3 regions of the Solibacillus sp. FSL W7-1436 genome follow, and region 3 is predicted to be linked to each of the others. Evidence: riboswitches for the same ligand, from Rfam matches in the RefSeq annotation. Region 3 holds a riboswitch; each other region holds the start of a gene.
What was found. A riboswitch is a leader RNA that binds a small molecule or an ion and turns the genes downstream of it on or off. The one in region 3 is predicted to bind cobalamin.
Positions count from the first base shown of each region.

Region 1: another riboswitch for cobalamin. It lies ahead of cobT (nicotinate-nucleotide--dimethylbenzimidazole phosphoribosyltransferase); the one in region 3 lies ahead of MKX73_RS09825 (ABC transporter substrate-binding protein).
Region 2: another riboswitch for cobalamin. It lies ahead of MKX73_RS14480 (energy-coupling factor ABC transporter permease); the one in region 3 lies ahead of MKX73_RS09825 (ABC transporter substrate-binding protein).

Region 1 covers NZ_JBBOWV010000001.1:555,249-561,331, forward strand. Annotated here, with positions in the region: gene MKX73_RS02785 (ATP-binding protein) at 1-1,060, opposite strand, end outside; gene MKX73_RS02790 (YunC family protein) at 1,236-1,538, shown strand; gene MKX73_RS02795 (hypothetical protein) at 1,659-1,970, opposite strand; gene cobT (nicotinate-nucleotide--dimethylbenzimidazole phosphoribosyltransferase) at 2,538-3,596, opposite strand; cobalamin riboswitch at 3,690-3,867, opposite strand; gene MKX73_RS02805 (MBL fold metallo-hydrolase) at 3,909-4,829, opposite strand; gene MKX73_RS02810 (4-aminobutyrate aminotransferase) at 4,856-5,194, opposite strand; gene MKX73_RS02815 (hypothetical protein) at 5,219-5,518, opposite strand; gene MKX73_RS02820 (hypothetical protein) at 5,545-5,778, opposite strand; gene MKX73_RS02825 (GntP family permease) at 6,024-6,083, opposite strand, start outside.
Region 2 covers NZ_JBBOWV010000001.1:2,953,747-2,959,829, reverse strand. Annotated here, with positions in the region: gene MKX73_RS14500 (cobalt-precorrin-5B (C(1))-methyltransferase) at 1-586, opposite strand, end outside; gene MKX73_RS14495 (precorrin-8X methylmutase) at 561-1,235, opposite strand; gene cobK (precorrin-6A reductase) at 1,238-1,996, opposite strand; gene cobJ (precorrin-3B C(17)-methyltransferase) at 2,005-3,669, opposite strand; cobalamin riboswitch at 3,813-3,999, opposite strand; cobalamin riboswitch at 4,417-4,591, shown strand; gene MKX73_RS14480 (energy-coupling factor ABC transporter permease) at 4,714-5,457, shown strand; gene MKX73_RS14475 (energy-coupling factor ABC transporter substrate-binding protein) at 5,459-5,746, shown strand; gene cbiQ (cobalt ECF transporter T component CbiQ) at 5,733-6,083, shown strand, end outside.
Region 3 covers NZ_JBBOWV010000001.1:1,956,951-1,963,033, forward strand. Annotated here, with positions in the region: gene MKX73_RS09810 (DUF1934 domain-containing protein) at 1-312, shown strand, start outside; gene argS (arginine--tRNA ligase) at 315-1,982, shown strand; gene MKX73_RS09820 (acyl-CoA dehydrogenase family protein) at 2,171-3,340, shown strand; cobalamin riboswitch at 3,436-3,625, shown strand; gene MKX73_RS09825 (ABC transporter substrate-binding protein) at 4,014-4,961, shown strand; gene MKX73_RS09830 (FecCD family ABC transporter permease) at 4,954-5,952, shown strand; gene MKX73_RS09835 (adenosylcobinamide amidohydrolase) at 5,952-6,083, shown strand, end outside.

The sequences.
Region 1 (6,083 bases), 1.4 Mb from region 3:
TAAATGCAATCGCCTCATCAATATGGGACTGCTTTAACAAACCTAAAAGAACATGCAGCTTATTCGCAAATTCATGTGTTTTTGCCCGCTGCATCCGCGCCTGCTGCTTCACCAGTGTCAGTTCGTTAATGACCGTTTCATATTCAAGCTTGGCCCGCAAAATATATAAATAACCGAGCTGCTTCTCATGTTTCAATGGCGTTTTTGTAATAATCATCTCCTGCTGCTGCAACGGAATTTCCAGAGCCCGAATGACCTCTTCTTTAAACAGCTGTTCAGGGAGCAGCGTATGTAATGAAATCCCTTCTGCCAGTGGTGTCAGGAGTTCCTTTGCACGAGAATTCGAAATCACCACTTCATTATTCAATGTCGTTAAGATGACCCCGTCCGTCGTTTCTTCGAGTATTGTATGATAAGCCGAATAAAGCTTGGCAATTTGCGCCGGCTGCATACCGAGCAGCTGATCTTTTACATAAAGCGATAACAGCACCCCACAGACAATCCCGAAAACCGCGAGCAGGAGTGTGATTTGAAGCCAACCGAAAAAGGCGGTATCAATCGTCCTCTGTATATCTTTTGTTAAAAATCCGACCGAGACAACACCGACAACATTGCCGTCAATTAAAACCGGTACTTTCCCGCGAATCGATTCACCCATTGAACCCGTTGTTAGTGAAACGATGGATTCTTTGTTAATAAGCGCCGAATCATTATCCCCCCCGACCATCGACAGGCCAATCTTTTCAGTGTTCGGGTGCGTATAGCGAATCCCTTGTTCATTCCCTATGACGATAAAGCTCGCGCCGGTCTGCTTTCGAATATTTTCTGCAATCGGCTGAAGAACGGATGACGGATCTTCCGCAGAAAAAGCAGCAGTGATATCCGGCCGCTCGGCAATCAAGTATGCACTCGTTAACGCCTTTTCCCCCATCTCCTCAAGTATCGATTCATCCAGATAATGATTGATCAACAACAAAAACAGCACACAGATCGTAAAAACGATCCCGCTGATTGTGATGAGAAGACGGATTGTTAAGGATTGTTTTAGGCGGGCTATCATGGGCGAGCCTCCTTTTGAGTGTGTTTTTTATTAGTTTAACATGGGAGAGGTGGCGGGATTATAAGTTAGTTAGAAATGTTTATTATAAAAATTTTAAAGACAACGATAATTTCCCTGAAAACAAGTACCATTTTTGAATTTTTTCATATGATTTATATGAAAGGGGGAGAAGGTTATCGTCTATACGGAAACGATTGATCTTCAAGGTCATTTATTTACTGCTGTAACGGTTAATTTGCCTAAGACAACGTTGCTGACAATTTCGAATGAGCATGGGTACATTATGTGTGGGGCCCTCGATGTTGGACTGTTAAACGAAAAGTTGGCCGATCGCAAAATCATTGCAGGCCGTGCAGTTGGTGTTCGAACGATCGATGACTTACTGAAAGCTCCACTGGAATCCGTCACATACGAAGCGAGAGCACGCGGTATTGAAGAAGGTATGATTGGTGAAGAAGCGTTATTAAAAATGATTTAACCATCTATGAAAAGCTCTCAGGTGATGAGCTTCACCCAAATAAATTTCCATGCAAAAAACCGCTCTTTCAATTTCTTGAAAAAGCGGTCTATATTTTTATTGTCCATATTTCGATACAAATTAGATTGCTTTATTATAATAAGAGGCTTTGGATCCTTTACTTCTTTTTACGGCCAGAAGCTCTTCCAATTTCTGAATATATTCACGATCTGCTGATATTCTCGTGAGGCTTGTTAATAAATATGGTCTTAACCCGGAATTAATTTTTTGGCATCGCGCAAGATTGATCAAATACTTGGCCATCTTAAATGATTTTAAGTGCGTATGTCCATTTTTAAATTCCTTCTTCGTATTGACGACCATATACTCCTGCTTTCGCCCTTTATAAAAAGGAATAATAATAAACTCATCTTTTTTAAAAATTTGATTCATATTATCTTCATCCTTTTCGAATATATTCAAAAACGACCTTTCACATACGGAGAAATAGTGATCACCCCGTTCCCTTTAATGCCCCTCCCGCCTCTCCTCTTTATTGGTCTTACTTTTCCTTACCCTATTTAACGGTTACTTTATTCCAGGTTCCATGAAAAAAGCACTTTTTTAACTATTTTTAACAGTTCACAGATGTTTTTACATGTAGTTAATATAGGATATTACAGAGGGCATGCATTTGACAGGACAATTGCTTGATTTTTACTGAATTTTCTGTAAAATTAAGTCAAGTTCTATTCATTACTTTGAGTGTTTTGGTCACACATTGCATTTACGAGGAGTGGATAGGGCTTTCTTTTGAGTTCTCCCCGCTTTGTACATGAGACGGGAGTTCCGCTTATTAGATAATTTACTGGTAAAACAAATGGAATAGACTGAAAAACTGCACTTATTTTCCAGGAACGTTTTATTTATAAAAAAAGCTACACTAAAAGTAGTTATTACTTTTAATGTAGCCCGTTTCTTAAAATTTATTTTATTAATTTTACTTTTTGAATAACTTCTCTACTTCGCTACTATAAGCGCTGCCGCTTCTTCCAGTGTGACCATATTCGTAATCATCGAACACGCCGCATCAAGAATCGGGAACGCCAGTGCAGCACCAGATCCTTCCCCAAGCCGCATATTCATATGCAGCATCGGTTCCAGTCCTAAAAGTTCGGCCGCGATTTTTGCGCCCGGCTCTTCCGATAAATGCGATGGAATCAAATACGCTTTCACATTCGGATTCAATTTATAGGCGATCAATGCCGAAACTGTTGAAATATACCCATCAACTACGACCGGCACACGATTCGCTGCAGCTGCAAGGAAAATTCCCGCCATCCCGCAAATCTCCAGCCCGCCTACTTTTGCCACAACATCAATCGGGTCATCCGCATTCGGCTTATTCAATGCAATCGCTTTTCGGATAACTTCGGCTTTATATTCGATGCCGCCAGCCCCGACACCAGCTCCAAAACCCGTTACTTCCAGCGGATCACAGTCGTGAAGTACCGAAAGCACCGCAGCACTCGGTGTCGTATTTCCAATGCCCATTTCCCCTGTACCGATTAGATTGACACCGCTTTGAATGGCTTCTGTTGCGACTTCAATCCCGACTTCAATCGCTCGGATCGCTTCTTCACGCGTCATCGCAGGTCCTTTTGCCATATTGTCTGTCCCGTATTTCACCTTTTTAATGATGACCCCGGCATCTTGAGGCAAGTCTTCTTTTACACCGATATCCACCGGGATGACTTGTGCATTCGTAACTTTGGCAATCGTACACATCCCTGTCGTCCCTTTCGGAAACGATAGTGTTTGGAAAACCGTTGTACTTTGCGGGTTCGGTGTTACCCCTTCCTCATACACACCGTGGTCCGCTGCCATGACGATCATCGCTTTGTGATCGATTTTCGGCGCAAGCTCCCCGGTAATTGTGGCGATCTGCATTGCCAATGATTCGAGCTTTCCTAAACTTTGCGGCGGTTTGGCTAAAGAGTCTATGTACTGTCGTGCGGCTGCTTCCATTTGTCGGTCGATTTCCTGAATTTGTTCAAGTGTCTGCTGTAGTAATTTCATGTTTCGTTTCCCCCATTAATATGAATTTTGACAATAAAAATAGCCTGCAGTTTATTCGAACACAAATAAACTACAGACATATCCAGTGTCTATAAACAGTAAGCATATTAGGCAGGTCTCCTGGCTCAGATTCACAGTTTCCTAGCTCCTTCCCAGATTGACATCCAGTGGGTTTTGCTATGAAACTCCTCCATACAGTGTTGGGATTACGCTAAAGCTTTTCACTTTATTCCCTATTCTCCCTTAACGGGCACCTAATGCTTGATGAATTTAACATTACTTTACTTTGAACCTGTTTTTTCGTCAAGGGGTCTATTTATACGTCTCCCCAATCGTCAACATTTTCAACTCCACATCTTCTAAACTCGCTCGCTGCCAATGAACATGCAGCCGGTCAATCGCTTCTTTCGGTGTATCGTCCGCCAGCATATACGCACCGTAATGCATTGGAATAAACACTTTTGCCCCGACATCACAGAACGCCTGGATCGCTTCTTCCGGTGTCACGTGAGAGGCATGCATAAACCATTCCGGCTCGTATGCACCGATCGGCATTAATGCTGTATAGATATTGAAGCGTTCGCCGATTTCTTTGAAGCCTCTAAAATACCCGCTATCTCCGGCATAATAAATACTTTGCGCATCCGATGCCGTTTGCAATACGAAGCCGCCCCAATGCGATGTATTCGTGTCCCACGGCATGCGTCTTGTCCAATGCTTCGCGGGAACGAAATGAATTTCAAGCGTCCCTGCCTCATGCTTGTCATACCATGATAGCTCGGTAAAGTTGCGTAGCTTATGACGCTTCATCAAATAACCGAGCCCTTCCGGAATGAGAAATAATAAATCCGGGTTTCGTTTTTTCAATGCCTTTAACGTCGGTACGTGCAGGTGATCGTAATGCGCATGCGAGATAAGTACGATATCAATATCCGGCAGCTCATCTAACTGCAAACCCGGCTTCGTTAACCGTTTCGCCACGCCCATCCAATTTGCCCAAACCGGATCCGTTAAAATATTAAGCCCTTCTTTTTGAATTAAAAATGTCGAGTGGCCAATCCACGTAACAGTTTGCTCCGAGCGGTTACTTTGTAAAAACGCAACCTGCTTATCTTCACACTGCGGTACTTCGTAATCAACGATCTTCTTTTGTTTTGATCGCTGCCATTTCAGGACATCCTTAAATGTTCCGAGTCGATCATCTTCGTCTAAATTTGAAAAGCGTTCTCTCATCGCAGCACTCCCCTACCTCTAAAAGCTTAATTATATAAATTCCTACTGTGATCAACCTGCTTTGGTTTCATTACTATCCTTGCATAAAAATATACAACAAAACTCAACCAAGTCCCGAGTACAGTCAAGCTGTTTGATACCGGGATAAAGGAAGCGATCACGCTCACAATATTTAACGTGTAAAATACTAGAATCCCAAGTAACGCAATTGTCATCACTATATTTTTTCTTACTAATTGTTTACGAATCATCCGACTGCCCACGCCGCTACCGCTGTGCTTTGTCTCTATAACTTGTTTAATTAAAGCATAAATTAAACAAGCAATTATAATTCCAACTACTGAAAACCCCATCATATCATCCATTTTCAATTCCTCGTTTCACTAATCTCACGAATAAATCTCCTTGATTTTTTTCGGCAAGACTTTACTCATAATGATTCCTGCGAAAGCCAATCCAATCAAAATCAATCCAATTTCCAAAAGGTTCTTTAACCATGCGATTTCAATCATATCCGTTATATTGGAACCCCCTATAATGATGAAAACAGCTCCAGCCCATGCCAGTAAAAAAGATGCACCAAATTGTAGCCATTCTTTTTTTGAAAGTTGTTTAAAATTCGCCCTATATTTATAAAATTTCCTACTCGTAAAGATTAACAAAAGCCCTGTTAAAATATATCCAATCATCACAATCCCCCTTCTTGAAAAATTGTTTATGTATGATGTTCCAAAGTATCTTTTCCTTTAAAATGTTTGATTGTCGCCCATAACGAGACGATGAACAAAAACGAAAACAGGATAAAAGAAATTCCAGCTAACCATTTAGCAGCGACTGACGGCTCATTCATAATAAGCTGTATATTTCTAAGTAAAAAACCTGCACATATCATTAGAGATATGATGAAACCAAATCTAATAGAAATTACCTTCGATTTTACTTGATTCATAACAAACCTCCTGTAATCTGTATAGCCATTATTTTACTATGCTAACATATTCCCCTAAGTCTAGGTAGCAGTTGTTCATACTAAAAGGGGAAAGGCAATCGCTGTCTCCCCTTATAAAATGCCATCCTCTTATCTGCAGTCGTTCTATAATCAAAAAAACAGATCTGGAAAACACTCATTTCCAGATCCGTTTTTATTGAGGCTAATTGAATAGCGCCTTTAGATAAAATTCGTAAATATAAAATTTAATAGATTAAAATAGCTGCAATAATTACCGCTATCAGAGCAAATATGTTTGCAAATGT
Region 2 (6,083 bases), 1.0 Mb from region 3:
TATAGGCAGAACTTGAAAAGGGCACGACCGTACCGCGCGTACCTAAAATAGAAATGCCGCCCAGAATACCAAGCCTTGCATTTAACGTCTTCTTCGCAATTTCCTCACCGTCCGGAACGGAAATAATTACTTCGATCCCTTTGTCAATCTGGAATAGTTGAATCGCTTCTTCGACGACACCATGAAGCATTTTTCGTGGAACAGGATTAATTGCCGCTTCACCGACAGGGACGGGCAGTCCTGCTTTTGTCACACGACCGACACCGATTCCACCGTCCAGATGGACACCGCTTTTTTCTACAAAGCGAACCGTACTTTGAATGCGTGCTTTATGTGTTGCATCCGGATCGTCCCCGGCATCCTTAATCGTTTCACACATCACTTCATTGTCTTTTACTGCAAAGGATGCCACCGTAAATGTGGCATCCTTCCCGACAGGTAAATGAATCGTTACATGTTCAGGAACTTCTCCGGTCACAAGTGCGTACAAGGCAGCCTTTGTCATCGCAGTTGCACAAGCTCCTGTTGTATAGCCGTGACGCATTTCTGACGGGTCTTTTTTATTTCGCTTCTTTTGCTCGTTCATCTGCCATGATTGAGATGGCATTTAATGCTGCGACGGTTACAGTACTGCCACCTTTTCTTCCTACATTCGTTATAAACGGAATACCTTCTAAAATCGCTAATTCCGCTTTGGATTCTGCTGCCGATACGAACCCAACCGGCATTCCGATAATTAAATCCGGCTTTGCAAGGCCTTCTTTAATCAGGCGAATCAGTTCAAGTAAAGCTGTCGGGGCATTACCGATTGCATAAATACCGCCTTCCTGCAGTTGCGTCGCTTTTTGCATCGAAATAATGGCACGCGTTGTTCCAAGTTTTTTTGCTTCGATTGATACGTCTTCATCCGCAATATAACAATGTAAATCCCCGCCATGTTTTTGGAATCGTTTGCGCCCTGAACCACTTTCGATCATCTGGACATCTGCTACAACATGACGTCCAGCTAAAATTGACTGAATGCCCGCTTCTATCGCATCATCCGTAAAAATCATGCTGCGCCCCAATTCGAAGTCTGCCGAAGCATGAATAACGCGGCGAACGACAAGCCATTGTTCATCTGTAAATGAATGTTCACCCATTTCTTCTTTGATGATTGCAAAACTGTAGTCATATATTTTGTCCGGGTCTACTGTAAGTGGTACGAATTCTGTATTAAAGTTCATATTTGCCATTGTTATTTGCCTCCTAATTTTTCAAACACTTTCTCGAATGAAGTGCATACATTTTCATATTGGATTTTTGGTCTTTTAATTAAAATAACGGGAATCCCAAGCTCTAAAGCCGCCTCCATCTTCTCGTCGACCGATCCGACTTTTCCGCTTTCCTTTGTAATAATGAGCGTTGTGCTGAATTGCTCGTAAAGCGCTTTATTCAATGCTTTAGAAAACGGTCCTTGAATTGCGATAATATCGCGCTGTTTCACACCAAGTGCATCGCATTTATCCATATTCTCTTTATTTGGCAGCATCCGGCATACGAGACGAATATTTTCGTTCTGTAATAATTGCTCTGTAAAAACGGCAAGCGTTTTACTGCCTGTCGTCAACATAACTGTTCCTGAATGTGCGGATGCAACAATTGCCGCTTCTTTATATGTTTCCACTTCCGTCACGAGCGGATTTACATAGCTCTGCTGAGGACGTTCATATCGGATATAGGGAATACCCGTTAAATCTGCAGCAGCCATCGCTGTTTTTGAAGCCTCTTCTGCATACGGATGACTTGCATCCACAACCGTTGTTACGTGTCGTTCTTCGATCAGTTCCTTCATTTGCTGCTCATTTAAACGGCCGACATGATACGGAACTTTCGCTTCCTGTAGACTTGCAGCAGCAGAATCCGTAACAACAGTCGCTACCAAATCATAGCCAGCTTTCATTAACTGAACCGCCAGCTCTCTTGCATCACTTGTTCCTGCTAGAAATAAAATCATCAGTTCACCTAATCTCCACAAGGGGCTTCTTCCACTTTAATTTTGCATGACATGTCGACATAATTGAAATTCAGTATTTTCTTCACACGTTTGAAATATTTGAAGAAACGTTCATTCGGATGCGCATGTTCTTTATAGTCCGCAACAATGTCTGTTAGTAAAGGAATCAGTTTTTCCGGATCGATTCCTTCTAAAACAGGTTGTGCGGCATGAGCTGTTCGTCCTACTGGCTTGGAACCGATAAACAAATCGAACTTTTTCTTGCGGTATACAATACCGATATCATCAAAAACCGCGCGATAACATGCCATACCACATCCATTAAAACCGACGTGCAGCTCTTTCGGCATTTTAATGCCACCGAGCGTTTCCATGATCTGTTCGGCATATGGAATGGATTCCGCTTTTTCCCCGTAACAGAAATCACACGCCTTGACGATTACTACGTCACCGACCGGTTGAACGAGTAAACCTGTTTGTTCCACTGTTTTGACCAGTTTTTCAGGCGAATCGGTCGGTACCTTCAGTACAAGACGGTGGTCAGGCGTATACTCCATCGTACCTCTTTCTCCGACAACCTCTGCCAATGTAATCATTTGATGGGGTGTAATCATTTTATTGGCAACACCCGGTGATACAGCAAACTCAAAGATGGATTCCACCTGTTGCTGCACTAAAAAAGGGTTTTCTTCAACTTTTACAGCAGATGTTTCTTTATGTACGAGCGTTAGTGCTTCATTTGCCAGCTGTAATGCATTTGCTTTAATATCCGCTGCTGGTTCAACTGTTTTTTTCTCGATTGCTACAATTTTTTCATACCCGGTCTTCGATTCACCCGTTTCCTGATCCAATGCCCATGGTTCCGCTTCTTTTTTCAATCGCTGGTGCGGTTTTAACAGCTGTTTTTCATCACCTAATGTATATTTTCGCTGATAGCCGCGCGGTGTAATGATTTTATTGTCATAGTAAAATGTTGAAGAGTTCCCCACGACGACCGTTGTCAGCATTCCGATATCATGTTCCAGCATCTCTGCCAATGTTGTTAACACAATATCCTGTGTATCCCGGTAAGCAGCTTTTACTAGTCCAACAGGTGTATCAGGAGAACGATACTTCAGCAAAATACGCTGTGCTTCAACAATTTGTCTTGTGCGTCTGCCGGATTTCGGATTGTAGAACGCAACGACAAAGTCTGCCATTGCAGCTGCCTCAATCCGTTTTTCGATGACCGTCCACGGTGTTAAGTGGTCACTTAAACTAATTGTGCAAGAATCATGCATAACAGGAGCGCCTAGTAAACTTGCACAGGAGTTAATCGCAGATATTCCCGGAACTACTTCCACTTCAATGCCTTCTTTTGCAGTCCAGCCCTTTTCGATTAATACTTCGTATACGAGCCCTGCCATTCCGTATACACCCGCATCCCCACTGGAAATAACAGCAACTATATGACCGGCTTCAGCCTGTTTTACAGCTTCCTGGGCACGTGATACTTCCTCTGTCATTCCTGTACTGACAATGGTTTTCGCCGTCACTAAATGCTCGATCAGTTCCACATACGTCTTATAGCCCATAATATGGTCACTTTGCTGTAGAGCATCGACTGCGCGTTTTGTTATATGCTCCCGATCTCCAGGACCAAACCCTACAACAAAGATTTTTCCTTTTTGCATGTTAACACCCTCCATTTAAAAAATAAAAAATGCCCGTACCTCTCGTCAGAAAGAGGTACGGGCATGTGAAATTAATACTTAAGAAAGTATAGAAAAACACAAAAACAATTACTTGTTTCGCCTATACTTCTCCCTCCGAAAAGTAAGTATCGTTCGAATAAGCAGGTTTCCTGGCTTAAGCTTCCTTTTACTTTCACATCTTCCCATCATTACGACAGTGATTCATTGTGATTTCATCAGCTATTACAGTAGCGGGGGCTGCATTAGTCTTTCACTAATTTCCCTTTTACCTTACAAAAATCTGTAAGCACTTATTCAAATTGCAAATTATTAAATTATTATAAAATTAAAAATAACATAGTCAAATAAAAAATGATAGGGTAATTATTACCTCATTAATCTTTTTCAGCATAAATGAAGCGGTTATAATTTGTGAATTAAGTGGTTCGTACATAAATTTACTAGTTAACTAATCAAAGTTTGTCGATTATTAATTATTCATTTTTTATCCAATTACACTATCTCAATTAGCAATTTTTCAGTTGATAGGAATAGTCTCTTGTTCCCCCATCTAGTAATTCTTTATACGTTGAACCATTCAAAAGGATTATACAATATTCCAGAAATATCCACACACAAGCGAGAATTAATTTATCTACAATGTTTACATCCAAAACCGAATAGACGAAGTATTCAAAAAAATATCGTGACAATCCAAAAAACAAGTGATAATATTTCCAACATGGTGACAATTGAATGATTTTTGGTGCTTTTTAAGCTTAATAGGGAAACCGGTGCGATTCCGGTACTGTCCCGCAACTGTAACTCGGAGTATTGCATAACACGCCACTGCATTTTTTGTGGGAAGGCTTGTAATACATTGAAGAGGAGTCAGGATACCTGCCAAAAATGACTGATTCAGACCTACGAGGATAGGTGCGTGAAAATAAGCGCTTGACGCTTGTTTTTTGTAATGCACTTTTACTCTGAAAAGTGTATTTTTTTGTGCACTTTTTTCATCAAAAAGAAAAAGGAGTAAAAAACATGAAACAATTATTACCAAAACTTGCTTACTTCGGTATCGTTCTGTTATTTATACCGAAACAAGCATACGCCATGCACATTATGGAAGGATTTTTACCAATCGGATGGGCACTATTCTGGTTTGCTCTATGTTTACCGTTCCTGGTAAAGGGCCTACAAGTAATTCGTCTAGTCGTAAAAGAAAATCCGGAAAGCAAGCTACTACTCGCGCTTTCAGGTGCTTTTACATTCGTATTGTCTGCTTTAAAAATTCCATCGGTTACAGGCAGCTGTTCTCATCCCACAGGTGTTGGTTTAGGTTCAATTTTATTCGGACCGTTTGTGATGAGCGTCTTAGGTTCAATCGTCCTATTATTCCAATCCGTTCTACTTGCACATGGTGGACTTACAACATTAGGTGCGAATATTTTCTCAATGGCCATTGTGGGTCCTTTTATTGCTGTTGGTGTTTTCAAACTCGCGACAAAATGGGGGTTATCCTTTAGTGTAGCTGTATTTTTAGCGGCAATGCTTGGTGATTTAGGTACATATGTAATGACATCTGTTCAGTTGGCATTAGCCTTCCCTTCTGAAGCAGGCGGTATTTTAGGATCATTCCAGAAATTTGCGGGCATCTTTGCACTAACACAAATTCCGCTCGCAATTAGTGAAGGGTTATTAACGGTTATGATTATGAACTTCCTGCAAAAATATAATATGAGAGAATTAGTTCAACTACGGATTTTAAAGGCAAAGGAGAGCTAACATGTTTAAGAAAAATTTACTTTTACTCACAGGTGTGATTGTTTTAGCAATATTACCATTACTATTTTTACAGGATGCAGAATTTGGCGGTGCCGATGGGGAGGCAGAAGTAGCCATTACCGAGATCGCAACAGATTATGAACCTTGGTTTAGCGCTATTTGGGAGCCACCAAGCGGAGAAATCGAAAGTCTATTATTTGTTCTACAAGGTGTGATAGGTGCGTTAATTATCGGTTACTTTATTGGCTACATGCGCGGGAAACATACAAAAGACCATGCTAAACATTGATTTTATTGCCAGTCATAATGCATTATTAAAGGTTGCAGCCAGCCAAAAAATGACGTTTGGCTTAATTACTTTATTACTTGTCACATTTTTACGAAATAACAGTTTTTCCATTTGGACACTGCTCTTCATGAGCGGTGTCATTATATTTTACGCAAAAATCCCAATGAAAATATATATTACATTACTATTTGCACCAATCGGCTTTGTTTTAGCAGGTATGCTCGCCATTGTCTTATCCATCACTTTTACACAGCCGATTCCAGCTGCGGCATTATGGCAAAGTTCACTTTTTACGTTGCAGTTCTTTATTTTACCGAGCGATATACTACGGGCCATC
Region 3 (6,083 bases):
TATTTGCGCTATGAGGAAGTTCAGGAGGATCTGAAAATTCAGACGACGATCAAACTCAATGAAGCGAATTCGTTTATTATGCGAAAAGGCGGAGTGAACATGCGATTGCCTTTAAATCCGGACTTACGCGAAAATGGTCATTATGAAAGTCCATTCGGCTCATTACCTCTTGTTACCGATACACACCAGTTAGCCATTGAAGTAGTACAAAGCGAAAAAGTGTCAGGGCAATTTAAAACGCATTATGACCTTATCATAGGTGGCAATTCAGTTGGCCATTACAAATTAGACATTGAATTTACGGAGGTATAACTATGAACGCAGTAGAACAATTACAGCAATCGATTAAAGCAGCATTAAAAGCGGCAATCGATCAAGCCGGCCTAGTAGAAGCGGGCACGGAAATCAACATCCATTTAGAAACACCTAAAGATAAAGCAAACGGTGACTTTGCAACAAATATCGCAATGCAATTAACTAAACTGGCGAAGAAGCCGCCACGTGCAATTGCAGAAACAATTTTAGAGCATTTAACAACTGAAGGCACAGACATCGAGAAGGTTGAAATTGCAGGACCAGGTTTCATGAATATTACTGTACGTAAAGACTTCTTGGCGAGTGTTGTTACAGCAGCATTTGAACAAGGCGAAAACTATGGTCGTTCAACTGCAGGCGCAGGAGAAAAAGTACAGGTCGAGTTCGTTTCAGCTAACCCGACTGGCGACTTGCATTTAGGCCATGCGCGCGGTGCATCTGTAGGGGATTCATTATGTAATGTATTGGATTTTGCCGGTTTTGACGTATCACGCGAATATTATATTAATGATGCCGGCAACCAAATTAATAACTTGGCGTATTCTTTGGAAGCCCGTTATAAGCAAGCATTAGGAATGGACGCGGAAATGCCGGAAGACGGTTACCACGGTCCTGATATTATCGGAATTGCCGGTAAACTTGCTGAAGAATTCGGTGCAACAATTTTGGACAAGTCGGATGAAGAACGCTTTAAATTTTTCCGTGAGCACGGCTTGAAACTGGAATTGGCTAAACTGCAAAATGACCTTAAAAATTTCCGTGTTGAATTTGATGTTTGGTATTCAGAAACATCTTTATACGAAAACGGTAAAATCGATGTAGCATTAGACAAATTAAAAGCAAATGGCCATGTATTTGATGAAGAAGGCGCGACTTGGTTCCGTTCAACAACATTCGGTGATGACAAAGACCGCGTATTAATCAAAAACGATGGTTCATACACATATTTAACGCCGGATATTGCTTACCACGAAGATAAATTACGTCGCGGCTTTGATAAGCTGATCAATATTTGGGGTGCTGACCACCACGGCTATATTCCACGTATGAAAGCGGCGATCGAAGCACTTGGATATGACCGCGGTACACTGGAAGTAGATATTATCCAAATGGTTCAGCTTTACAAAAACGGCGAGAAATTCAAGATGAGTAAACGTACTGGTAATGCTGTAACGATGCGTGAATTAGTAGAAGAAGTAGGTTTGGATGCTGTACGTTATTTCTTCGTTAAAACAGCAGGGGATTCACATATGGATTTCGATTTGGACTTAGCGGTATCACAATCGAACGAAAACCCGGTATATTACGCACAGTATGCACATGCTCGTATTTCATCAATTTTACGTGCAGCAAACGAGCAAGGTTTCGAAGCATCATTGGAAAACCTGAACTTGCTAGTAGCAGAAAAAGAAGAAGATGTGCTTAAAAAAGTAGGGGCATTCCCGCAAATCGTGGCAGATGCAGCGAAACACCGCACACCACACCGTATCGCAAACTATATTCAAGACTTGGCAGCTGCATTCCATAGTTTCTACAATGCAGAAAAAGTATTGAATCCAGATAACAAAGAGCTGACAGAAGCTCGTTTAGCATTGATCACAGCAGTAAAAACTACATTAGCGAATGCACTGAAACTAATCGGTGTAAGCGCACCTGAAAAAATGTAATTCAATAATTCAAGGCACTCTATTTCCATATAAGGAAATAGGGTGTTTTTTCTTTGAATGAAAAAGACACAAAACGTATTGAATCCCTATAAAGGAACTAGGGATATCTATTGACTTGTAATTTTCCGAAACGTACTATTAAAGTTGACTTCTATATACAGGACAATAAATATGAGGTGGTGCTTTTCATGAGCAAGGAATTATTTATTCAAACCGACGAGCAGCAGCAATGGCTGAAAAAGCTCGAAACAATATCAGAGAGCGTGAAAGAACACGCTCGGCAAACAGATGAACAAGCGACATTTCCATTTGAAAATTTCCGGAAGCTGAGAGAAATCGGCTATACAAAAATAACATTGCCAAAGGAATATGGCGGAGATGGCTTCACAGTATATGATGCGCTGCTGCTGCAGGAAACATTGGCCAGCTATTGCGGAAGCACGGGGCTGGCTGTATCATGGACAATTCAAAATGTAGGCGAGATTTTCGAAAATCGTTACTGGGATGAACAAAAGCTCGACTGGTTTGGCAAAGAAATTGCAAATGGTGCTACGGTTAATCGGGCGGTAAGCGAGTTTGCGATGGGAAGCCCGGTGCGTGGCGGACGTCCGGGGACTTTGGCAAAACGTGATGGTGATGACTATATAATTAATGGACGTAAAAACTATACGAGCGGTGCACCGGACCTCGATTATTTTTTAGTATCGGCATGGATTGAAGATGAGGCCCAGTTAGGATTTTTCCTCGTTCCGAAAACGACAGATGGGGTAAAAGTCGAAAACACTTGGGATGTTGCGTCAATGCGCGGTACGGGAAGCGATGATTTAGTGCTTGATAATGTCCGTGTTAATAATACAAACTTAGTGGAGATCCCGAACTATTCAACCGGCTTTAAACTGAATGGCTGGCTGCTGCTCATCCCGGCAACTTATTTAGGGATTGCCCAGGCTGCACGCGATTACGCCGTTGACTTTGCGAATAGTCATTCCCCGAACAGTATTCAAGGAACAATTGCCCAGTTGCCGAACGTGCAAACACTGATCGGAGAAATGGATTTGGCGTTAACGAAGGCACGCTTTACAATTTACGGTGTTGCAGGGCTTTATAATGATCCGATTAAAAAGGCGACATTAGTTAATGAAATCAATATTGCAAAACATGTCGTGACAAACACAGCAATCGAGGTTGTAGATAATGCGATGCGTTTAGTTGGGGCAAAAAGCCTGCAAAGATCAAACCCGCTTCAACGCTATTACCGTGATGTACGTGCAGGTCTGCACAATCCTCCAATGGATGACATTACAATTAAACGTTTAGCTGAAACGGCAATTGAAAAAAACTTGAAAGAAAAAGAATAATTCGTTCTTTTATCCATGATTAACACAAATCAAGTTGAATTAACTGAAATTTAAGCATACTTTTTTCTGAATATCCGCTATAATAGAGCTATTAACTTTATATGGACGATAAAGGTTCTTACTCGATGGATTGAGTAAGGAGTAAAAGGGAAATCGGTTCAAATCCGATGCGGTCCCGCCACTGTAATTGCTAGTTGAAAGCAACATGCCACTGAAAAAATTTCGGGAAGGCGCTCTTCAACGTTATGCATAAGCCAGGAGACCTGCCTTTATAATGCCCTAAATTAAACCTACGAGGATAGGATGTGGCGGATAAATTCTTTTTTCTTTGAATTTTATTTGCATACGTAAAGTTTCCTTCATTTTAGTAGGGAAGCTTTTTTTGTTCTATAGTCATTTATTAGGGGTTCAACAATTTCATACAGCTTACTATATAGGATACAAAGATATAGGAGCATTCTTTGACTAAACAGGAGTTGATTGGAATGAAGGGCGGCAGACTCCAGCGGGAACAGCGCGAGGGAGAGACTACAGGCTCGAGCCGCGCCCGCGGAAAGCGTCCGCCCGTAATGGAAATCAACGGATAATAGAGACATGTATGAAACAATTTGATATTCCCCTGACAGTTAATATAGAACCTTTCTAATTCTCAAATTTAAGGAGGAAATTTATTTTGAAAAAATGGCAACTGCTTTCTTCCGCAGCATTACTTACAGTAACATTAACTGCATGTAATTCGGAAAAAGCAACGGATAATCAAACAGCAAATGAAAGCAAAGAGGTAACTGAAACAGCACAATTCCCGGTTACATTAAAAGATGCCTTGGACAAAGAAATTACGCTTGAAAAAGCGCCAGAGCGCATCATTACACTTGCTCCATCGAACACGGAAATTTTATTCGGCATAGGATTAAACGATGAAATCATCGCTGTGAACGACAATGATACATATCCTGAAGAAGCATTAACAAAGGAATCGGTTGGCGGCATGGAGTTCAATCTGGAACAAATCATCGGCCTGCAACCCGATTTAGTTTTAGCACATGAATCCGGAATGTACAGCTTCAATGAACAGGCAATTGCACAGTTGGAATCAGTAGGCATTCCCGTATTTGTTGTAAAAGATGCGAAAACATTTGAAGAAACATATGAAACGATCGAACAAATCGGGCAGCTGACAGATAAAGAGCAACAAGCAAAAGAAATGGTGGCCTCAATCAAAGAAGGAATTGAAGAAATTGAAGTGAAAGTAGCCGACCTGGAAGAAAAGTCGGTGTTCATCGTTGTTGGAACAGATCCGGATCTTTATGCAGCAGGAGAAGAAACATTCATCAGTGAAATGCTGGACGTGTTAAATGCAGAAAATGCTGTTCCTGAACTAGGCTGGCCGATGTACAGCTCAGAGCAATTTGTAAACAGTAATCCGAATGTTATTTTAGTAACGTATGAAAGCGACATGGCGGCAATCGAGAAAAACGATGCATATGCCGAAATGGATGCAGTGAAAAACGGCAATGTGAAATTAATAGACGGCGATACGACAAGTCGACAAGGTCCTCGTATAGTTGATGGTATTGAATCAATAGGTGCAGCGATTTATCCAGAGGTATTTAATGAATAGAAAATATTCAATCGCCTATGTACTATCGATTGGATTACTTTTAAGCAGTATATGGATCGGCATTTCATTCGGATCAGTAGATATTCCTTTCTCAACTTTATGGGATAAAACGACTGATCCGGTTGCATACAGTATTTTGTGGAAAATCCGAATGCCCCGTGTCATTTTAGCTGCATTAATCGGGGCATCCTTGGCGATAGCCGGAGCAGCATTTCAGGGGTTACTTAAAAACCCTTTGGCTGATCCGTATACGCTGGGTATTTCATCAGGAGCCTCGGTAGGTGCGGTCATGACAATCTTTTTAGGAATTTCAATACCGGTGCTCGGTGTCTTCACATTGCCTGTATTCAGTATGGCCGGAGCTGCATGTACGATGATTATCGTCCTGACATTTGCCCGACTTGTTGACCGCTCGATGAAAATGGAGACACTGATTTTGACGGGGATTATTTTCAGCTCATTTTTAGGGTCCTGCATCTCCTTAATGGTCGCACTTACTGGTGAACAGCTAAGAGAAATTATCGGCTGGCTCCTTGGAAGTGTGTCGATGCGAGGTTGGCCATATGTCCAGATGGTGCTGCCATTTATGGTGATCGGTACGGCAATTATTTGGCTCACTCGCCGTGAACTGAATGCGATGATTTATGGGGAAGAGCGCGCCAAGTATTTAGGTGTAAATGTAGAGCGCAGCAAGTATATGATTTTGGCGGGCGGTTCCATTTTAACAGGAGCAGCTGTTGCAGCATCGGGTACAATCGGGTTTGTAGGGTTAGTTGTTCCGCATATGATTCGCCTGCTGATCGGAGCAGATCATCGACATTTATTGACATTGTCGTTCTTGAACGGGGCAAGCCTGCTCGTCATTTGTGACTTAGTATCGCGTACAATTATTGCCCCTATTGAACTGCCGATTGGTGTTATTACTTCCTTTATTGGCGCGCCTGTCTTTGCCTATATTTTCTTCAAGCAACGTAGAAAGGTTGTTGCATAATGTTAAAAGTAAATAATTTATCAGGTGGTTATGGCGGGAAAACGATAATAAAAAATATGACGTTTCACGTGGAAAAAGGTAGAATACTAGGGATTCTTGGTCCGAACGGCAGCGGGAAATCGACATTACTG